3 regions of the Staphylococcus durrellii genome follow, and region 1 is predicted to be linked to each of the others. Evidence: riboswitches for the same ligand, from Rfam matches in the RefSeq annotation. Region 1 holds a riboswitch; each other region holds the start of a gene.
What was found. A riboswitch is a leader RNA that binds a small molecule or an ion and turns the genes downstream of it on or off. The one in region 1 is predicted to bind S-adenosylmethionine.
Positions count from the first base shown of each region.

Region 2: linked by a shared signal. The riboswitch ahead of metK (methionine adenosyltransferase) and the one ahead of metX (homoserine O-acetyltransferase MetX) in region 1 are both predicted to bind S-adenosylmethionine.
Region 3: linked by a shared signal. The riboswitch ahead of ISP02_RS08960 (methionine ABC transporter ATP-binding protein) and the one ahead of metX (homoserine O-acetyltransferase MetX) in region 1 are both predicted to bind S-adenosylmethionine.

Region 1 is NZ_JADIIO010000001.1:12,913-19,572, forward strand. Features, by position in the region: gene serS (serine--tRNA ligase) at 1-1,204, shown strand, start outside; gene ISP02_RS00055 (AzlC family ABC transporter permease) at 1,401-2,096, shown strand; gene ISP02_RS00060 (AzlD domain-containing protein) at 2,093-2,422, shown strand; SAM riboswitch class I at 2,526-2,626, shown strand; gene metX (homoserine O-acetyltransferase MetX) at 2,688-3,656, shown strand; gene ISP02_RS00070 (DUF2232 domain-containing protein) at 3,851-4,762, shown strand; gene ISP02_RS00075 (DHH family phosphoesterase) at 4,778-6,660, shown strand, end outside.
Region 2 is NZ_JADIIO010000001.1:1,020,035-1,026,694, forward strand. Features, by position in the region: gene ISP02_RS04985 (alpha/beta hydrolase family protein) at 1-2, shown strand, start outside; gene pckA (phosphoenolpyruvate carboxykinase (ATP)) at 65-1,657, opposite strand; SAM riboswitch class I at 1,811-1,929, shown strand; gene metK (methionine adenosyltransferase) at 2,040-3,236, shown strand; gene ISP02_RS05000 (NERD domain-containing protein) at 3,331-4,239, shown strand; gene ISP02_RS05005 (aldo/keto reductase) at 4,350-5,186, shown strand; gene ISP02_RS05010 (fluoride efflux transporter FluC) at 5,258-5,617, opposite strand; gene crcB (fluoride efflux transporter CrcB) at 5,617-5,982, opposite strand; gene ISP02_RS05020 (hypothetical protein) at 6,045-6,350, opposite strand; gene ISP02_RS05025 (transaldolase) at 6,630-6,660, shown strand, end outside.
Region 3 is NZ_JADIIO010000001.1:1,868,189-1,874,848, reverse strand. Features, by position in the region: gene aroD (type I 3-dehydroquinate dehydratase) at 1-694, shown strand, start outside; gene ISP02_RS08995 (nitroreductase family protein) at 761-1,300, shown strand; gene ISP02_RS08990 (ABC transporter substrate-binding protein) at 1,676-2,584, shown strand; gene ISP02_RS08985 (thioredoxin family protein) at 2,854-3,174, opposite strand; gene ISP02_RS08980 (arsenate reductase family protein) at 3,316-3,669, shown strand; gene gcvH (glycine cleavage system protein GcvH) at 3,823-4,203, shown strand; gene ISP02_RS08970 (toprim domain-containing protein) at 4,379-4,771, shown strand; gene ISP02_RS08965 (thioredoxin family protein) at 4,768-5,067, shown strand; SAM riboswitch class I at 5,122-5,230, shown strand; gene ISP02_RS08960 (methionine ABC transporter ATP-binding protein) at 5,314-6,339, shown strand; gene ISP02_RS08955 (methionine ABC transporter permease) at 6,332-6,660, shown strand, end outside.

The sequences.
Region 1 (6,660 bases):
TGTTGATGAAGTTTTACAATTAGATGAAGAACGTCGTCAATTAATTAGTCAATCTGAAGAAATGAAGGCAGAACGAAATAAGGTTAGTGGTGAAATCGCACAAAAAAAACGTAATAAAGAAAATGCCGATGACGCAATTACTGCAATGCGAGAATTAGGTGACAAGATTAAAGGGCTTGATGAACAACTAAATGAAGTGGATCAACAATTAGTGAATCACTTAGCTACAATTCCTAATTTAATTCATGATGACGTTCCTGTAGGTGACTCAGACGAAGATAATGTAGAGTTAAAACGTTGGGGCACGCCAAGAACGTTTGATTTTGAGGCTCAAGCTCATTGGGATATCGTTGAAAACTTAAAAATGGTTAATTTCGACCGTGCAGCGAAAGTTTCAGGTGCACGTTTCGTATTTTTAACTGGTGAAGGTGCGCAGCTAGAACGTGCATTAATGAACTATATGGTCACTAAACATACGACACAACATGGCTATACTGAAATGATGGTACCACAATTAGTTAATGCTGAATCAATGTATGGAACAGGTCAATTACCTAAATTTGAGGAAGACTTATTTAAAGTTGAAAAGGAAGGCTTATATACTATTCCAACTGCTGAAGTACCATTAACTAACTATTATAGAAATGAAATTATTGGCCCAGATGTGTTACCTGAGAAGTTTACAGCTCAATCAGCTTGTTATAGAAGTGAAGCAGGTTCTGCAGGACGAGATACAAGAGGACTTATTCGTTTACATCAATTCGACAAAGTAGAAATGGTTCGTTATGAAAAACCAGAAGATTCTTGGAATGCATTAGAAGAAATGACACTACATGCCGAAGCGATTCTTGAAGAATTAGGTTTACCTTATCGCCGTGTAATATTATGTACTGGAGATATTGGTTTCGGCGCAAGTAAAACATATGATTTAGAAGTTTGGTTACCAAGCTATGATGACTATAAAGAAATTAGTTCTTGTTCAAACGTTACAGATTTCCAAGCGCGCCGTGCAAATATTCGGTTCAAGAGAGATAAAGTATCTAAACCAGAGTTAGTTCACACATTGAATGGCAGCGGATTAGCAGTAGGACGTACATTTGCAGCTATAGTTGAAAACTATCAAAACGAAGATGGTTCAGTAACGATACCTGAAGCATTGGTACCATTTATGGGTGGCAAAACTAAAATAGGGCCCATCGTTTAATAACAGAGCATCGATCTGATATAGAGCGCTCCGTCTAAAGAGATGGAGCGCTTTTTTAATAGGGTAGGGGAAAACAAGGTGATTTAGTCTACCGTTTGTCTAACCCCAGACAAACGGTAGACTTACCTTATTGCCCGTTAAATTATTCTATATTAGACTATCTATAATATGCATTCAAGAAGAGGGGAGGTAGTGTATGGCTTCACATTTAACTTTTAGGCAAGGTATCAAGGAATGTGTGCCTACATTATTAGGTTATGCTGGTGTGGGACTTTCTTTCGGTATTGTTGCAGTAGCATCAAAATTTAGTCTTCTTGAAATTATTTTATTATGCTTACTCGTTTATGCTGGGGCAGCACAATTTATCATTTGTAGTTTAGTTATTGCCGGTACGCCTATAACTGCAATAGTACTAACTACTTTTATCGTTAATTCTAGGATGTTCTTATTAAGTATGAGTTTGGCACCTAGATATAAAGATTACGGTTGGCTCAATCGTTTAGGATTAGCGACTTTAGTCACTGATGAAACATTTGGCGTGGCAATAACGCCTCATTTAAAAGGGGAGCAAATAAACGATCGTTGGTTACATGGACTAAACTTAACGGCATATATATTTTGGACAATTTCGTGCATTGTAGGAGCGGTATTCGGGAAGTATATTCAAAACCCTGATGCCCTAGGTTTAGATTTTGCTATTACAGGTATGTTTATCTTTTTAGCAATCTCACAATTTGAAACAGTACAGCGTTCTCAAATAACTAAGTACATCGTATTGATTGTATGTGTGATTGTTATGATGTTTTTATTTAGTTTAATTATGCCTACATATGTTGCAATTATTTTATCGTCTGTATTAGCTGCTACGTTAGGGGTGGTGATCACCAAATGAGCACATCAATACATATGTTACTTATTATCGTTTTGTGTGGCGTAGTTACTTGGTTAACACGAGTCATTCCTTTTATGTTAATTACACGTGTTCACTTATCTGATAAGGTCGTACAGTGGTTATCTTTCATACCGATTACGTTGTTTACAGCGTTAATTATCGATGGTGTAATCGAGCAACATAGTGGTAAATTCGGATATACAATTAATGTACCGTTTCTAGTAACAATCATACCAACGGTGATTGTGGCTTTTATCTCCAGAAGCCTCACAATAACAATTGTTGCCGGTATTTTTATTATGGCGATCATACGTTTATTATTTTAAGCATTGAAGTAGTAAGCGTAATTCGTTAGAATAAAACTAATTAGAAAATTTTGACACTTATAAACAAAAGAATTCAACAAATACAATTTATAAATTAAATCAAATCTTATTTTGAGAAGCTAAGGGATTTGGCCCGTAGATGCTTCAGCAACCGACTATAATGGCACGGTGCTAAAACCAACGATGATATTCGAATGATAAGTAAATCTTTAACCTTCTTACTTATATCGGGTAAGGGGTTTTTTAAGTTAGTAGGAGGTCGAACATGACAAATTACACTGTGGATACGTTAAAATTAGGACCATTTGAAACAGAATCAGGAGAAACAATTTCAAATTTAAAATTACGCTATGAACATGTAGGTTTCAAAGGGCAACCGCTTGTATTAGTGTGTCATGCTTTGACAGGCAACCATGTAACATACGGCACAGACGAAGATCACGGTTGGTGGCGCGAAATTATTGATGGTGGTTATGTGCCGATTAATGATTATCAATTTTTGACATTTAACGTTATAGGTAGTCCTTTTGGCTCAAGTTCTGCATTAATAGATGATGATTTTCCTTCTAAACTTACATTAAGAGACGTAGTACGTGCGCTAGAATTAGGTATCCAGGCGTTAGGATACACGCACATAGATATATTAATCGGGGGTTCTCTCGGTGGTATGCAAGCACTGGAGTTATTATATAATAGAAAATTTGATGTTAAGAAGGCAGTTATACTTGCTGCTACAGATAAGACTTCTTCTTATAGCCGTGCCTTCAATGAAATTGCTCGACAATCTATTCAACTAGCTGGGAAAGAGGGCATGAGTATTGCGCGACAGTTAGGATTTTTAACTTATCGTTCATCGAAAAGTTACGATAAACGATTTTCACCAGATCAAGTCGTTGCATATCAACGTCATCAAGGCGATAAATTTAAAGAAAACTTCAATAAGAATTGTTATTTAACACTGCTGGATGTCTTGGACAGCCACGATATTGATAGGGGTCGCACTGATGTTAATGAAGTATTCAAATCTTTAGACACTAAAGTATTAACGATGGGCTTTACTGATGATTTACTATATCCAGACGATTTAGTACGTGCAGTAGGTGAACGTTTTAAATACCATCGCCATTTCTTTGTTCCTGATAATGTAGGGCATGATGGATTCTTACTTAACTTTAATGATTGGGCACCAAATTTATATCATTTCCTGAAAGTATCGCAGTTTAAACGTAAATAAGATTAATAAATATAGCTCTAAATTTACGGTCAAATGTAGATTTAGAGTTTTTTAAGTGCGTATTAATCCAGACGTAACTTATCCTTAAGTCACTTTAAAAGGTGAAGCCTTCGTTTGAAGACATCAATAATTGTATAAAATTTCTAAAGAGGTTAGAATAGTAATACAGTCAAAAAGTATGGGAGTGGCAAAATTTGTTTTCAAAAATTAAACCTAAAGCTACTATTTTGAGTATTATCTCACTCATTATTGTTGCTTTAGCCTTACATATATTACCGCCACTTGGTTTTGTATTATGTTTGTTTGCGACAATACCAGGCGTAGTCCTATGGCACAAATCTAAAGAATCATTTGGATTGGCCGCTGTAGTAACAGTAATTTTAACCACATTGTTAGGTAATATATTCGTATTAAGCGCGATGGTCTTAATACTAATTATTAGTTTTTTAGTAGGCCAATTATTAAAAGAACGTACATCTAAAGAACGTATTTTATACGTAACGACAACATTCGTCAGTATTATTTCATTAATCGCTTTTATGCTTTTGCAAGCGTTTAATAAAATACCGACAGTGAACACTTTAATGAAACCACTGAAAACTCAAATGTTACAAACAATGGAGCAAAGTGGTGTACAGAATGGCTACGAAAATACAATAGGAGAAGGCTTCCGTCAATTAGCGGTTCAACTACCGAGCTACGTTATTATAACGATATTTCTACTTATTTTAATTAATCTAATTGTTACATTTCCGATATTACGCAAATTCAAAGTAGCTACACCAGTATTCAAGCCCTTATTTGCTTGGCAAATGAATAAAATTTTACTTATTCTATACGTGATTACACTGTTATGTGTTATGTTTGCGTCTAAAGCGGGTACTTTCCAAAGTATCGTATTGAATTTTGAAATTGTGTTATCATTATGTATGTATTTACAAGGGTTAAGTTTAATACATTTCTTTGGGAAAGCGAAGGCAATGCCTAGAGCTTTAATCCTCGTTTTAATGGTTATAGGGACAATTATAACGCCATTTACACATATTGTAGTTTTAATAGGGTTTATTGATTTAGCATTTAATTTAAAAGGTATCATTAAAAAATAATGTGAGGTGGACAAAATGAACCGTCAATCCACTAAAAAAGCATTAGTTTTACCATTTATCATTATGGCAATTACGGCACTTGTTTTAGTCGCGGTATGGTTTATTTTTAATCAACTCATTGCCGGTATCGCTACTGCAATTTTGATAGTCGTAATTATTATTGCTGCTCTAATGGTAAGGCAAGCTTTGCAAAAGATGGACAACTATGTTGATAATTTGAGCGGACACATATCGGCCGGTAGTAATCGGGCAATTAAAAATTTACCTATTGGTATGGTAGTCATTGATGAAAATGAAAATATTGAATGGATGAACCAATTCATGTCTGAACGTTTGGATCGTAATGTAATTTCAGATCCAGTAAATGAAGTTTATCCTAATATATTGAAGCAATTAGAAAAAACTGAAGAAATTGATATAGAGGATAGAAATTATCACTATCGCGTTAGATATTCTGAAAATGAACATATTTTATATTTCTTTGATATAACTGAAGAAGTTCGTATTAATGAGTTATATAATGAATCAAAACCAATCATCGCCACGTTATTTTTAGATAACTACGATGAAATCACTCAAAATATGAACGATACTCAGCGTTCGGAAATTAATTCTATGGTAACACGAGTAATCAGTCGTTGGGCAACTGAATACGACATTTACTTTAAGCGTTACAGTACTGATCAATTCGTTGCATATTTAAATCAACACATATTAGATGAAATTGAAGATTCAAACTTTAATATTTTAAGTCAGTTAAGAGAAAAAAGTGTTGGTTATAGAGCACAACTTACATTAAGTATTGGCGTCGGTGAGGGTTCTGATAGTCTTATCGACCTTGGTGAACTATCTCAATCTGGTCTAGATTTAGCTTTAGGTCGTGGTGGTGACCAAGTAGCGATTAAAAACCAAAACGGTAACGTACGTTTTTATGGCGGTAAGACTGACCCAATGGAAAAACGTACACGTGTTAGAGCACGCGTAATATCACATGCACTTAAGGATATCCTTATGGAAGGCGATAAAGTTATTATTATGGGACATAAACGTCCTGATTTAGATGCTATTGGTGCAGCTATTGGGGTGTCACGCTTTGCGATGATGAACAATTTGGATGCACATATTGTATTAAATGATTCAGATATCGATCCAACACTACGCCGTGTAATGGATTCTATCGATGAAAAACCTGAACTCAAAGAACGCTTTATTTCTTCTGAAGAAGCATGGGATAATATGACCTCAAGGACGACTGTTGTCATTGTCGATACACATAAACCTGAAATGGTTATAGATGAAGACATTTTAAACAAAGCAAATAGAAAAGTAGTTATTGATCACCATAGACGTGGGGAAAGCTTTGTTTCTAGTCCATTACTCGTTTACATGGAACCATATGCTAGTTCGACAGCAGAACTTGTTACAGAACTATTAGAATATCAACCAACGGAACAACGTTTAACACGTTTAGAATCAACAGTAATGTTCGCAGGTATTATTGTCGATACGCGTAACTTTACTTTACGTACTGGTTCCAGAACATTTGATGCAGCAAGTTATTTACGTGCGCATGGTGCTGACACAATTTTAACGCAGCACTTCTTGAAAGATGATATCGATACGTATATTAATCGGACAGAATTAATTCGTACGGTCGAATTACAAGATAACGGTGTCGCCATTGCTCATGGTCCAGACGATAAAATATACCATCCCGTTACGGTTGCACAAGCTGCGGATGAGTTGTTAAGTTTAGATGGTGTAGAGGCATCTTATGTGGTTGCTAGAAGAGAAGATTCTCTAGTAGGTATGTCTGCCCGCTCACTTGGTGCGATTAACGTACAATTAACAATGGAAGCGCTCGGCGGTGGAGGCCATTTAACAAATGCTGCCACTCA
Region 2 (6,660 bases), 1.0 Mb from region 1:
AATAAGCTATTAACATAAAACAAGGCTATGAGGTTAATCATAGCCTTGTTTTAATATAAATGTATTATTTTTTGAAGCCGCCTTTTTCGGCAAGTTCAGCTGTCTCTGCGCCAAATTTTTCGAAATTTTGATTGAAACGTTCAATTAAATCTTGAGCTTGTTCTTTATAAGCTTCGCTATCGTTCCAAGCATTCATAGGATTTAAAAGTGTTTGAGGGACACCTTCAACACTTACTGGAATATTTAAGCCAAATATTTCATCTTTAGTATATTCAGCTTCAGTTAATTCTCCCGTAATAGCTTGGTTAACCATTTGACGAGTATAAGATAAACTGATACGACGACCTATGCCATATTTACCGCCAGTCCAACCCGTGTTCACTAAGTAAACATCAACTTCATGTTTGTCTATTAATTCACCTAAAATATCAGAGTAAACTTTTGCATCTAATGGTAAGAAAGGTGAACCGAAACAAGTTGAGAATGATGGTTCAGGTTCAGTAACGCCACGCTCAGTTCCTGCAAGTTTAGCAGTAAAACCACTTAAGAAATGGTACATAGCCTGATCTTTATTTAATTTTGAAATAGGTGGTAGTACACCAAATGCATCTGCTGTTAAGAAAATAATTGTATTAGGATGAGCAGCTTTAGACGGTTTAACGATATTTTCAATATGATCGATTGGATATGCAGCACGTGTGTTTTCAGTATAGTAATTATCATCGAAATCGATGTCACCATCGTTGTCAACTACAACATTTTCCAAAATCGTACCGTATCTAATTGCATCGTATATTTGAGGTTCATTTTTCTTAGAAAGGTTAATTGCTTTAGCGTAACAGCCACCTTCAATATTAAAGATACCGTTGTCATTCCAACCATGCTCGTCATCCCCGATTAATTTACGAGTAGGATCAGCAGATAAAGTTGTTTTACCAGTACCTGATAAACCGAAGAATAATGCTACATCGCCTTTTTCACCCACGTTGGCTGAACAATGCATACTCATAATATTATCTTTAGGTAATAAATAGTTCATTACTGAAAAAATACCTTTTTTCATTTCGCCTGCATATTCAGTTCCACCGATAAGTATGACCTTGTGCTTGAATGAAGTAATAATAAATGTTTCTGAATTCGTACCGTCAACTTCTGGATCAGCTTTAAATCTAGGAGCGGAAACGATAGTGAAGTCTGCTTTGATTTCTTTAGCCTCTTCGCTAGAGCTAGGTTTAATAAACATATTTTGAGCGAATAAATTATGCCAAGATAATTCATTAATGACTGTAAGATTTAATTGTGAATCTTCGTCACTACCAGCGTAACCATTGAAAATGTACAATTCATCACGTTCGTCAAGGTAATCTAAAACTTTGGTATAGAGATTTAAAAACGTTGTTTCATCAATAGGTTGGTTGATATTACCCCAATCGATATCATCTTTATAAGAAGGTTCAGTTACAATAAACTTATCTTTAGGGGAACGTCCAGTGTATTTACCAGTTCTGGCATTTATAGCACCAAGTTCAGTTAGTTCTCCTTCATTTTTTTCCAACATCTTGTAGTATAACTCTGTAGTCGATAATTGAAATAAAGAAGATGTTTTATTAATAATATTTTCCAGTTTACTAGTGTAAGTATACGTATCTATCGCCATACTTAATCCCTCCAACGCTATTTTTATGTAAGCCTTTACATTAAATGAGTATAACATAATCATTATATTATGCCATAAAAATTATTATAAAAAATTAGTTTTTGTAAAATTGACATTATTATGCACTTTAGGTAGTATAGTTACTAACGGATTCTCTTATCCTGAGAGGCGGAGGGACATGGACCCAATGAAGCCCAGCAACCTCTTCTTTATTTATTAAAGAAGGAAGGTGCCAAACCGTTTGCAGACATATATCGTCTGAACGATAAGAGCGAATGGACGTATTGAGCCTTCTCTCTATTTTTGTAGTGATGAAGGCTCTTTTTTTATTAAGCTCACATAAAAGAGAATTTTCGTAATTTAATAACTAAAGGAGCAATTTATGACTTACAATAGAAGATTATTCACTTCAGAATCAGTAACAGAAGGACACCCAGACAAAATTGCGGACCAAGTTTCTGATGCAATTTTAGACGAAATATTAAAAGACGATCCTAACGCAAGAGTTGCTTGTGAGACGACGGTAACAACAGGAATGGCACTTATTTCAGGTGAAATTTCAACAACAACTTATGTTGATATCCCTAAAGTAGTCCGTGAAACGATTAAAAACATAGGCTATACTCGAGCTAAATATGGTTATGATAGTCAAACAATGGCAGTATTAACGGCAATTGATGAACAATCTGCAGATATTGCACAAGGTGTAGACACGGCTTTAGAGTATAGAAATGATATTTCTGAAGAGGAAATTGAAGCTACAGGTGCTGGTGACCAAGGATTAATGTTTGGTTATGCAACAAAAGAAACAGATACTTATATGCCTTTACCTATTTTCTTATCTCACCAATTAGCTAAACGATTGTCTGATGCACGTAAAGACGGTATTATTAAATATTTACGCCCTGATGGTAAAGTCCAAGTAACAGTTGAATATGATGAAAACGATCAGCCTAATCGTATTGACACAATCGTAGTGTCAACTCAACATGCCGATAATATAGAATTATCACAAATTCAAAATGATATTAAAGAACATGTTATTTATCCAACAGTTCCTAAAGCATTACTAGATGAAAATACGAAATTCTACATTAACCCAACAGGTCGCTTTGTTATAGGTGGACCGCAAGGGGATGCTGGTTTAACTGGAAGAAAGATTATCGTTGATACTTATGGAGGATATGCCCGTCATGGTGGTGGCTGCTTTAGTGGTAAAGATCCAACTAAAGTTGATAGATCGGCTGCCTATGCAGCAAGATATGTTGCAAAAAATATCGTAGCTGCTGATTTAGCGGATAAATGTGAAGTTCAATTAGCTTATGCCATTGGTGTTGCTGAGCCAGTATCAATATCTATTGATACTTTTGGCACAGGACAAGTAAGTGAGACTGAGTTAGTTGAAGCAGTAAGAACGCATTTTGATTTAAGACCAGCGGGTATCATCAAAATGCTAGACTTAAAACAACCGATATATAAACAAACTGCTGCTTACGGACATTTTGGACGTACGGATGTATTATTACCCTGGGAAAAATTAGATAAAGTTAACGTCTTAAAAGATGCAGTCAATGTATAATAAATACATTGCAGTTTTATTTGTATTTTTATCGAATGATTAAACAATTTTTAATATAATGAAGAATAATGATATATAAAGGAGCGAAATTGTTATGAATTCATTTGGGCCAATTCAAATCGGTTTGATTGTAGCTATCGTAATAGCAATTATTTGTTTTATTCTGTTTTTAATTGCTTTAAGAAGTAAGAAAAAAGCGCAACAAAAAATAGAAGAACAATACCAATCACAACAACAAAAATTGAATGATGAACACGCAGAGGAATTAGAAAAAGAAAGAATAGAGAATAAAAAGACTGTCACTAAACAACAAGAAGAATATGAGGCTACAGTTAATTCTAAAGACAGAGAAATAGATGCATTAAAATTATTCTCTAAAAATCACAGTGAATATGTCACAGATATGAGACTTATTGGCATTCGTGAACGCTTAGTAAATGAAAAACGTATTCGCCCTGAGGATATGCATATTATGGCTAACATCTTTTTACCAAGAAATGAATTCAACGATGCACAACGTATTAGTCATTTAGTATTGACTCGTACAGGTCTATACCTTATCGATTCACAATTATTAAAAGGTCATGTTTTCAGTGGGATAAGTAGTCAGCAATTTGAAGAGCAACCAATGATGTCTCAAGTATTTGATACGCTTAATTTAGACAAAAATGAACCGCAAACGTTAGTATTAGACCAAAATGATGATAAAAATTCATTATCATTTGTAAATTATTCTAACCACCTAGAAGCAGTTGAAAAATTAGCCGGTGATTTGCAACGACAACTTGACTTGAAATACACACCAACAACTATTTTATACTTTAATCCAAAAAATGAAGGTGCAGTTACCATTTCTAATTATGCACAATCGTCAAGTAGTAAAGTATTAGTAGGGCCAGAACAACTAGATGAGTTCTTCAATAAATTTGTGTTTCACGGTAGAATTCAATATAATGTGGAAGATTTACAGAACATTATGGATAAAATTGAATCATTTAATTAATATTTTAACTGGGCGTCTTGTACGCTCAGTTATTTTTTAAGCATTTTAATATGATATTAAGGCATAATTTATTATGATATTAGTAACTTAACTTGGAAGGAGTTATTATAATGCAAACAACAAAATTTTATAACGGTAATGAAATGCCAGTACTTGGTTTAGGTACGTTTAGAGTTGAAAATAGCGATGAATGTAAAGAGGCTGTTAAACATGCCATCAAAAGTGGTTACAAAAGTATTGATACAGCCATGATTTATGAAAATGAAGATAAAGTAGGAGAAGGTATTGCTGAAGGTTTAGCTGCTACGGGGTTAGATAGAAGTGATTTATTTATTACTTCTAAACTGTGGTTAACCGATTATGGGCGTAACAATGTTCAAGAAGCATATGAAACGAGTCTTAAAAAATTAGGATTAGATTACTTAGATTTATATTTAATGCATTGGCCAGGAACTGATGAAGCCTTAATGATTGATACATGGAAAGGCATGGAAGATTTATATAAAGAGGACAAAGTGAAAAACATTGGCGTTAGTAACTTCACATCTCAGCATTTAGAAGCACTATTAGCACAAGTGTCTATCAAACCAGTAATTAATCAGGTAGAATTTCATCCATACTTGACTCAAGATGAGTTACGTAGATATTTAGAAGTTCAAGGTATAGTGGCAGAATCTTGGTCACCCTTAATGAATGCTCAAATTTTAGATGATGAAGTGGTAAAAGAAGTGGCTAAAGAAGTAGGTAAAACACCAGCTCAAGTTATTATTCGTTGGAATGTCCAAAATGATGTAGTCGTGATTCCTAAATCAGTGACTCCTTCTAGAATAGAAGAAAACTTAGATGTATTCGATTTTCAACTTAATGATGATCACATTAATAAATTAAATAAATTAAACGAAGATAAACGTATCGGTCCTAACCCTAGCGAATTTTCTGGGCACTAAAATTAATAGTTGTAAATAAAAAAGCTAGTAACTATAGCGTATAAATCATACGTTATTAGTTTACTAGCTTTTTAAAATAAGTTGTAACCTATTAAGCAGCATATAAAACAACCACCATATTGTAATATTGAATAACTAATAAATAATGGTAAATTAATTTCCGATTCAATCATTTTAACAAGCTCAGATATTAATGTAGAAAAAGTGGTTAATCCTCCTAAAATACCTGTAACTAAAAAAGTGTTGAACCAAGCATTATACATAGAATGACTTAAAATAATGCCAATAAACAAACTGCCAAGTATATTAACAAGAAAAGTCGCTATTGGAAAAGGGCCTTGAAACTTGTTGACACATATTTCAGTTATCCCACCACGAATTACAGCACCAATACCACCACCTATGCATACACACAATAATGTTATCAACATTATAATTTACCTCCAATTTTAACACCAACATAACATAAACAAATACCAAGAATATAACTGCTAATGCCATATATAAATAGTAAAGCGATTGCTTGATGGTTGTACATTGTTATTAATTCAAATTGAAAAGTAGAAAAAGTGGTCAACGCACCAACAAACCCAGTCGTAATTCCTTTTTTTAATTGTGGGTTATTACGGAAATAAGCCATTGCAAGAGTACCAAGAAAGCCCATTAGCAAAGCACCAATAAGGTTAGCGATAAAAGTTCCAATGGGTAACGTAGTGGTGCTATTATTGCAAAGAGATAATAAATATCTTAATAGAGCACCTACCGCACCCCCGAAAAAGATATAAACATATTGCATTTCATAAATACCTCCATTTAAAAATAAACACTACAAAAGCATTTATACTTTTGTAGTGTTTACTAGAAAATAATGCCAAATGTAGTTAATGCAGCTATAATATGTATGATTATAACGATTAATAAAATATAAGGCAGTGATTTACTAAGCTTTTTAACCCAATCCGTTCTTTCTTTGGAATGTTTGATTGCCTTATCTGCTAAAATAATTGCAATGATTAGTATAACAGCATTGATAATACTACAAACAAAAATTAATTTAATCATTGAATTAAATAGATGACCTAATAAAGGGTCACGTGTATTGAAATAGAAACTAATAATAATTAACACAGCAGATAAATAAAAATATAGTTTTGAACGTGCCATATTTACCTCCTACTATATATCATTAGCTAATAATAACACATATTGCTTAAAATTGAATAGTAATTATCATATACTAAATAAGAGGATAGTAGTTTTGTTAAAGATATCTAAGGTATATATACTTAATAATAAACGAAGAATTTGTAATATAATTTTGATATTAGATAAGCAAAAAATTAGAATTTTAGGCTTATTAATGGTATAAATAACTTAAATGGTTAGTAAACCGTTATAGATAATTTGTTTTCAAATTATCATTTTAGTCAGGAGGAATAAGTAATGGCAAAATTAAATGTTGAAGTATTTGCAG
Region 3 (6,660 bases), 1.9 Mb from region 1:
TGTAACTATAGCACCAGAAAATAAATTAGATGAAGAGACGCTCAACAATTTAAAAAAATTTAAGGATGATATAGATTTATTTGAATTAAGAATTGATCAGTGGGATGTAATTGATCTAAAAACGATTGAAGCAATTCAGCATCAACTAAAAGATTTGAAAAAGAAGTTATTAATTACTTATCGAACAAACAGTCAAGGGGGCTGTGGTGGGTTAAATGGAGAAACTTATTATACAATGCTCAACACTTTAATTGAAGCTAAAAATTACGACTTAATAGACATTGAATTTAATAAATCTACAGATAAAGAACAGCTGACTACCTTAATTACAGCGGCTCAAAATAAAGATATAGAAGTCATACTATCTTATCATGATTTTGAAAAAACACCGCATTTAGATGATTTAAAGCATCTATATTATAAAATGCAGTCATTAAAGCCGGATTATATTAAGGTTGCAGTAATGCCTAAAAATAAACAAGATGTAACGAATTTGTTAACGGCAATGTCTTATTCTGCAGATTCAGTTAATCCTCGAGTGATAGGCATTGCGATGTCGAAATTAGGTTTAGTAACTAGAACGGCACAAGGGGTCTTTGGGGGGACAGTTTCATATGGCTGTATTGATACACCTAAGGCACCTGGCCAAATACATGTTAGCGTTTTAAGAGAACAGTTAAAATTATACGAGTAATTTGAAAATAGCACGATTGTATCTTATAATTGAAAATAGTTATCATTAACGAAAGGGCGATATAGAATGGAACTACAAGATGCAATCGCTAATAGAAGAAGTAGCAAAATTTTTAAGAGAGACATGTTTATCGATGATGAAGCATTGTATCAAGCTATAAAACAGTCATCAGATGCTCCAAACCATGGATTAAGAGAGCCTTGGCGCGTTGTGCATATCGCTAAAAACAGATTAGGTGACATGAGTAAAGCTATCTCAGATAAGGCATTTCCTCACCAACGGGATAAACAGCAAGATCATTATAATACAGTAACCAAATTAGGTGGCATGCTAGCGTTAATCGTTAAAGATGACCCAAGACAAAAAGAAAATTTGGAGAACTATTTGGCATTTGGTACTTTTGCACAAAACTTAATGTTATTACTTCATGAAGCGCATATTGGTACATGCTGGAAAACACCTCCATATATTTTTATGCCACAAGTTAGAAAAGCATTAGGTGTAGAAGATGACGAAAGTTTAGTAGGCTTTTTATATTTAACAGATATGCAAGATGATATGCCACATGCGCGACGTCACATGCATAATATCATTACTGAATTCTAATCTTACGTCATTTAACTAATTGCAAATAAACTACCTTTAAATGAAGGAGTTTTATAATAAGTAGCTTTCAAAAATCCACTAGTTTATCTCTAGTGGGTTTTTTGTTTCTATAGTTAGACGCTATAACTTAGTTTTATGCATAAACTTTGCGCTAACAACTTAAGTGAAGATTTTTTAATAACATGATTTAATTTGTAGTTTAAATAATTGGACAGTTAAAAAATAATGAAATTGATTATTAATTCTAAGTATTGTTAGCTTAGTTAAAGTTTAACAAAATTAATTTGAAGCATTTAATATTATAAATTTGTTTTGTAAAAATAATAAAAACCTTTATAATTGATAATGAATATCAATTAAAGGAAGAGGTATAATATGAAAAAGTTAATATTATCAGTTCTATCGTTAGTATTTGTACTTACAGCATGTAGTAATAGTGCGAAAAATGAATCATCTAAATCGCAAAAACAATACGTTTTAGATTCTGGTAAAAAAATTAAAGTTCCAAAACAACCTAAGCGTATAGTTGTTATAGCTGATACATATGCGGGAGGTGTAAAATATTTAGGTGGCCATATAGTGGGCGTTAATAAAGATGTGGAACAGAGCGATATATTAAAGGGAAAATTTAGCAAGGTAAAGAAAATTGATCCAGAAAATGTTGAAAAGATAACTAAGTTAAAGCCAGACCTCATTATTGCAGATACAGATGATAAAAATTTAAAAAAATTTAATAAAATAACCACTACTATTCCAATGAAATACGGTAAAAGAAATTATTTAGAAACACAAATTCAATTAGGTAAATTATTAGGAAAAGAAAAGCAAGCTCAAAAGTGGGTTAATGACTGGAAACAACAAACTTCTAAAGACGCGAAAGAAATTCACGAGCATATTGGTAACAAGGCGTCAGTCTCAATTTTCGATGACTTTGATAAAGAATATTATGCTTTTGGCAAAAGTTGGGGAAGAGGCGGAGAAATATTATATCAATCTTTTAATTTAAGAATGCCTGAAGCTTTGGAAAAAGCAGTCGGTAAAGACGGATACAAGGCTTTATCATTAGAAGCTATGCCCAAGTATGCTGGAGATTACATTATTACAATGAGCGAGGGTAAGTCGTCTCCAGAATTTGAAAAAACTAATGTCTGGAAAAATATACCCTCAGTAAAACAGGGTAATGTAATTCATGTTAAAGCAGAGAATTATTGGTATAACGACCCTTATTCATTGGAAACAAATAGAAAAAATTTAAAATCACATTTAATTAATATGGCAAAATAATACTATAATGATATTAAATTAAAGCAAGAGTTATAATAGAGCAACATAAAATTTTTACAAGATACACTTTCGCATAATTTTATTTTTATTATAAAGCCAGAGAAAATGTCTTGTTTTGTAGTGAAAATCTATGACAATTATACAAAGGTCATGTTGTTTATAAAAGTAACCCTCAAATGATTTTTGCTTTAAGCATCACTTGAGGGTTATTTGTTTAGATATAGATACTCTAAAACCTTTTTTACAAAGTCTTTAATAAAGTTTATTGATTATTCAAATGTTTCAGCTAAGAATGACTCAACTTGTTCAGGAGATTTAGCATTTGCAGAATGTAGATGAGCTAATTTTTCTCCGTTTTTAAAAACTAATAAACTTGGTATGCCCATAACATCATTGTTAGCAGCTACATCTTCAAGCTCATCTCTATTAACTGTATACCAATTATAATCATTGTATTTTTCTTGGATTGGGTCAATCCACATATCCATTGCCTTACAATCAGGACACCAGCCTGCTTCGAATTTAACAATTACTGGATTGTCGCTATTTATTGTAGCGTTGAAATCTTCATTAGATTTAATAGATTGCATAGTAACGCTCCCTTTTTAGTTTATTAACTCATATTATAACGAATAATTATAACGAATTAAAAACTTTAAGCTTAAAAGTTAGAGCGTTTTTTATATAATTCTGCTATATTAGTGATAATAATGTATAGGAGGTACAGAAATATGATCAAATTTTACCAATATCCTAATTGTACGACTTGTAAAAAAGCAGCTAAATTTTTACAAGCATATGGTGTAAGCTATGAACCAATTGATATCGTCCAACATACACCAACCAAAAGTGAATTCAAAGAAATTATTGAGCGTACTGGCTTAGAGGTCAACAAGTTATTTAATACGCATGGGGCTAAATATCGCGAGTTAGGGTTGAAAGATAAGTTGAACGCAATGTCAGACAATGATAAATTAGATTTATTAGCTCAAAACGGCATGCTTGTTAAACGCCCATTAGCTATATCTGGAGATAAGGCTACAGTTGGTTTTAATGAGGATGTTTATAAAGAAACTTGGTTGTAATAAAGAGATATAGCGAAACATATTGCTTAACTTAAGCCATCATATGTTAATGCTACATGTCATTTATTGTTTTATTTATTACTATAAACAGTTGCCTTTATGCTTAGTCATATGGCATCATAAAAGTGTAAAATCATATAGGAGGGGATACTTGTGGCAGTACCGAGTGAGTTAAAATATTCTAAGGATCATGAATGGGTTAAAATTGAAGATAATACAGCAACAATTGGTATTACTGAATACGCACAAAACGAACTAGGAGATATCGTTTTTGTTGAATTACCTGAAGTAAACGATGAAATTAATGAAGGAGATACTTTTGGTAGTGTTGAATCTGTTAAAACTGTATCAGAACTATATGCACCTCTTTCAGGCAAAGTCTTGGAATCTAATGAAGAATTAGAAGATAGCCCTGAATTTGTTAATGAATCTCCATACGAAAAAGCATGGATGGTTAAAATAGAAATTACTGACGAAAGTCAATTAGACAACTTATTATCTGCTGAGCAATATTCAGAAATGATAGGTGAATAATTAAAATGATTAACTCCATGATATTTATATCTTGGAGTTTTTATTATCTATTAGATAGAGAATAGTTAATTAAATATAGTTTTAGTCACTTGATAAACATAAATGTTTAATGAATTAATAAACCGTGGAATAGTATAATAGAATATAGACAATCGACTTTAAGAAGGTGGATATCATGACCATATTAAATAAAGTAATTGTTGTCGAAGGTAAAACCGATAAAGTACAAGTGAAAAAAGTGATTGATGAACCAGTACAAATCATTTGTACTAATGGTACGATGAGTATTGATAAAATTGATAATATGCTAGAAACACTTTATGATGAACAAGTATTTATCCTTGTAGACTCAGACGATGAGGGCGAGAAAATTCGGGGTTGGTTTAAAAGGTATTTAAGCGAAAGTAAACATATTCGTGTAGATAAACAATACTGTGAAGTAGCACGCTGTCCAAAACATTATTTATCTAGACTGCTTGAGAAAAATGGATTTTTAGTTAAAGATGAAGAGCAAATAGATAAAGAACAATTAGATAATATAGCTGAAAGGGTAAGTTTGATAACATGAACGTAACAAGAGAAGAACGAGCAAATGTAGAAGAACATTTCAATGAGGAAAAACATTTAATATTTGGTTATACGCCTACATGTGGGACGTGTAAGGTTTCTGAAAGAATGCTAGATATAGCAAATGACATTTTAAAATTACCAATAACTAAACTTGACTTGAATTTGCATCCTGATTTTAGTCAGCAACATGAAATACAATCTGTACCTGTTTTGATGGTCATGTCTAAAAGTACTGAACAAAAAAGACTATATGCATTTCAGTCTGTTCCTTATTTGTTAGAAAATTTAAAATAATAATTGACGAATCATTAGTGTAATGGTAGGATAAAAAATAATTAAATCATGTAACTCTTATCGAGAGAGGTGGAGGGATGTGCCCTATGAAGCCCGGCAACCGTCTAATTAATAGAAATGGTGCCAATTCACATAAAGTTTAACCAACTTTAAAAGATGAGAGAGGGTATATATTGCTTTCTCTATTCTGGATAAGATAGGGGAAGCATTTTTTAGTTTATTGAGCAATACAAGGAGGCAATCACAATGATTGAGTTAAATCAAATCGTCAAACGTTATAAGACGAAAAAGCAAGAAGTCCTTGCTGTCGATCATGTTGATTTAAACATAGAAACTGGCTCAATTTTTGGCGTGATTGGTTTTTCAGGAGCTGGAAAAAGTACTTTAGTGAGACTTTTAAACAATTTAGAACAACCTACGTCAGGTGATGTCATTATTGATGGAGACAACATTGGACAGTTGTCTAAGTCGGCATTACGTCAAAAGCGCCAAAAAGTAAGCATGATATTTCAACACTTCAATTTATTATGGTCTAGGACTGTATTAAATAATATTACGTTCCCGTTAGAAATTGCTGGTGTATCGCGGCAGCAAGCTAAGGAAAGAGCGTTAGAACTTATTGAACTTGTAGGTTTACAAGGAAGAGAAAATGCGTATCCTTCACAGCTGTCTGGAGGACAAAAGCAACGTGTTGGTATTGCGCGAGCCCTTGCAAACGAACCAACAGTGTTACTTTGTGATGAGGCAACAAGTGCATTAGACCCTCAAACGACAGACGAAATTCTTGATCTTTTGTTAAAAATAAAAGAACAAAGCAATATAACTATTGTAATAATCACTCACGAAATGCATGTCATACGCCGGATTTGTGATGAGGTTGCAGTGATGGAAAGCGGTCGAGTGATTGAGCAAGGTACTGTTAATGATGTATTTGAACATCCTAAACACCAAGTAACAAAACGCTTTGTAAAAGACGATTTGAATGATGACTTTGATGAGTCTATCGAAGATTTGGATGCTTTGAAACCAGGTGACTACATAGTTAGATTGAATTTTGTTGGCAATAACACGACTGAGCCAATAGTTTCATATATAACTAAGACACATAACATTGATGTGAATATTTTAGAAGCCAATATTAAAAATAGTAAAAATGGGTCAATTGGATTTCTAGTATTACACTTACCTAATATTGGTAATGAACAATTCGACGCTTTCAAAGATAACTTAGAGTCTCAACAAGTGTCAGTGGAGGTGTTAAAACATGGGTAAGTCATTTGGAGAAATTTTGCAAGAAATGGTAACCATGCCAAATATCCAATGGCCTGAAGTTTGGCAAGCAACATATGAAACACTTTATATGACGGTGATTTCGACAATTTTCGCCTTTGTTTTCGGTATTATATTAGGTGTATTATTGTTTCTAACTGCAAGAAGCAAATCTAAGGTCGCGCATGTTTTTTATTCAATAGTATCATTTGTTGTGAATCTATTTAGAGCTATTCCATTTATTATCTTGATTTTGTTATTGATTCCGTTCACAAGCATAGTTTTAGGTACGATAAGTGGTCCGACCGGTGCACTGCCAGCACT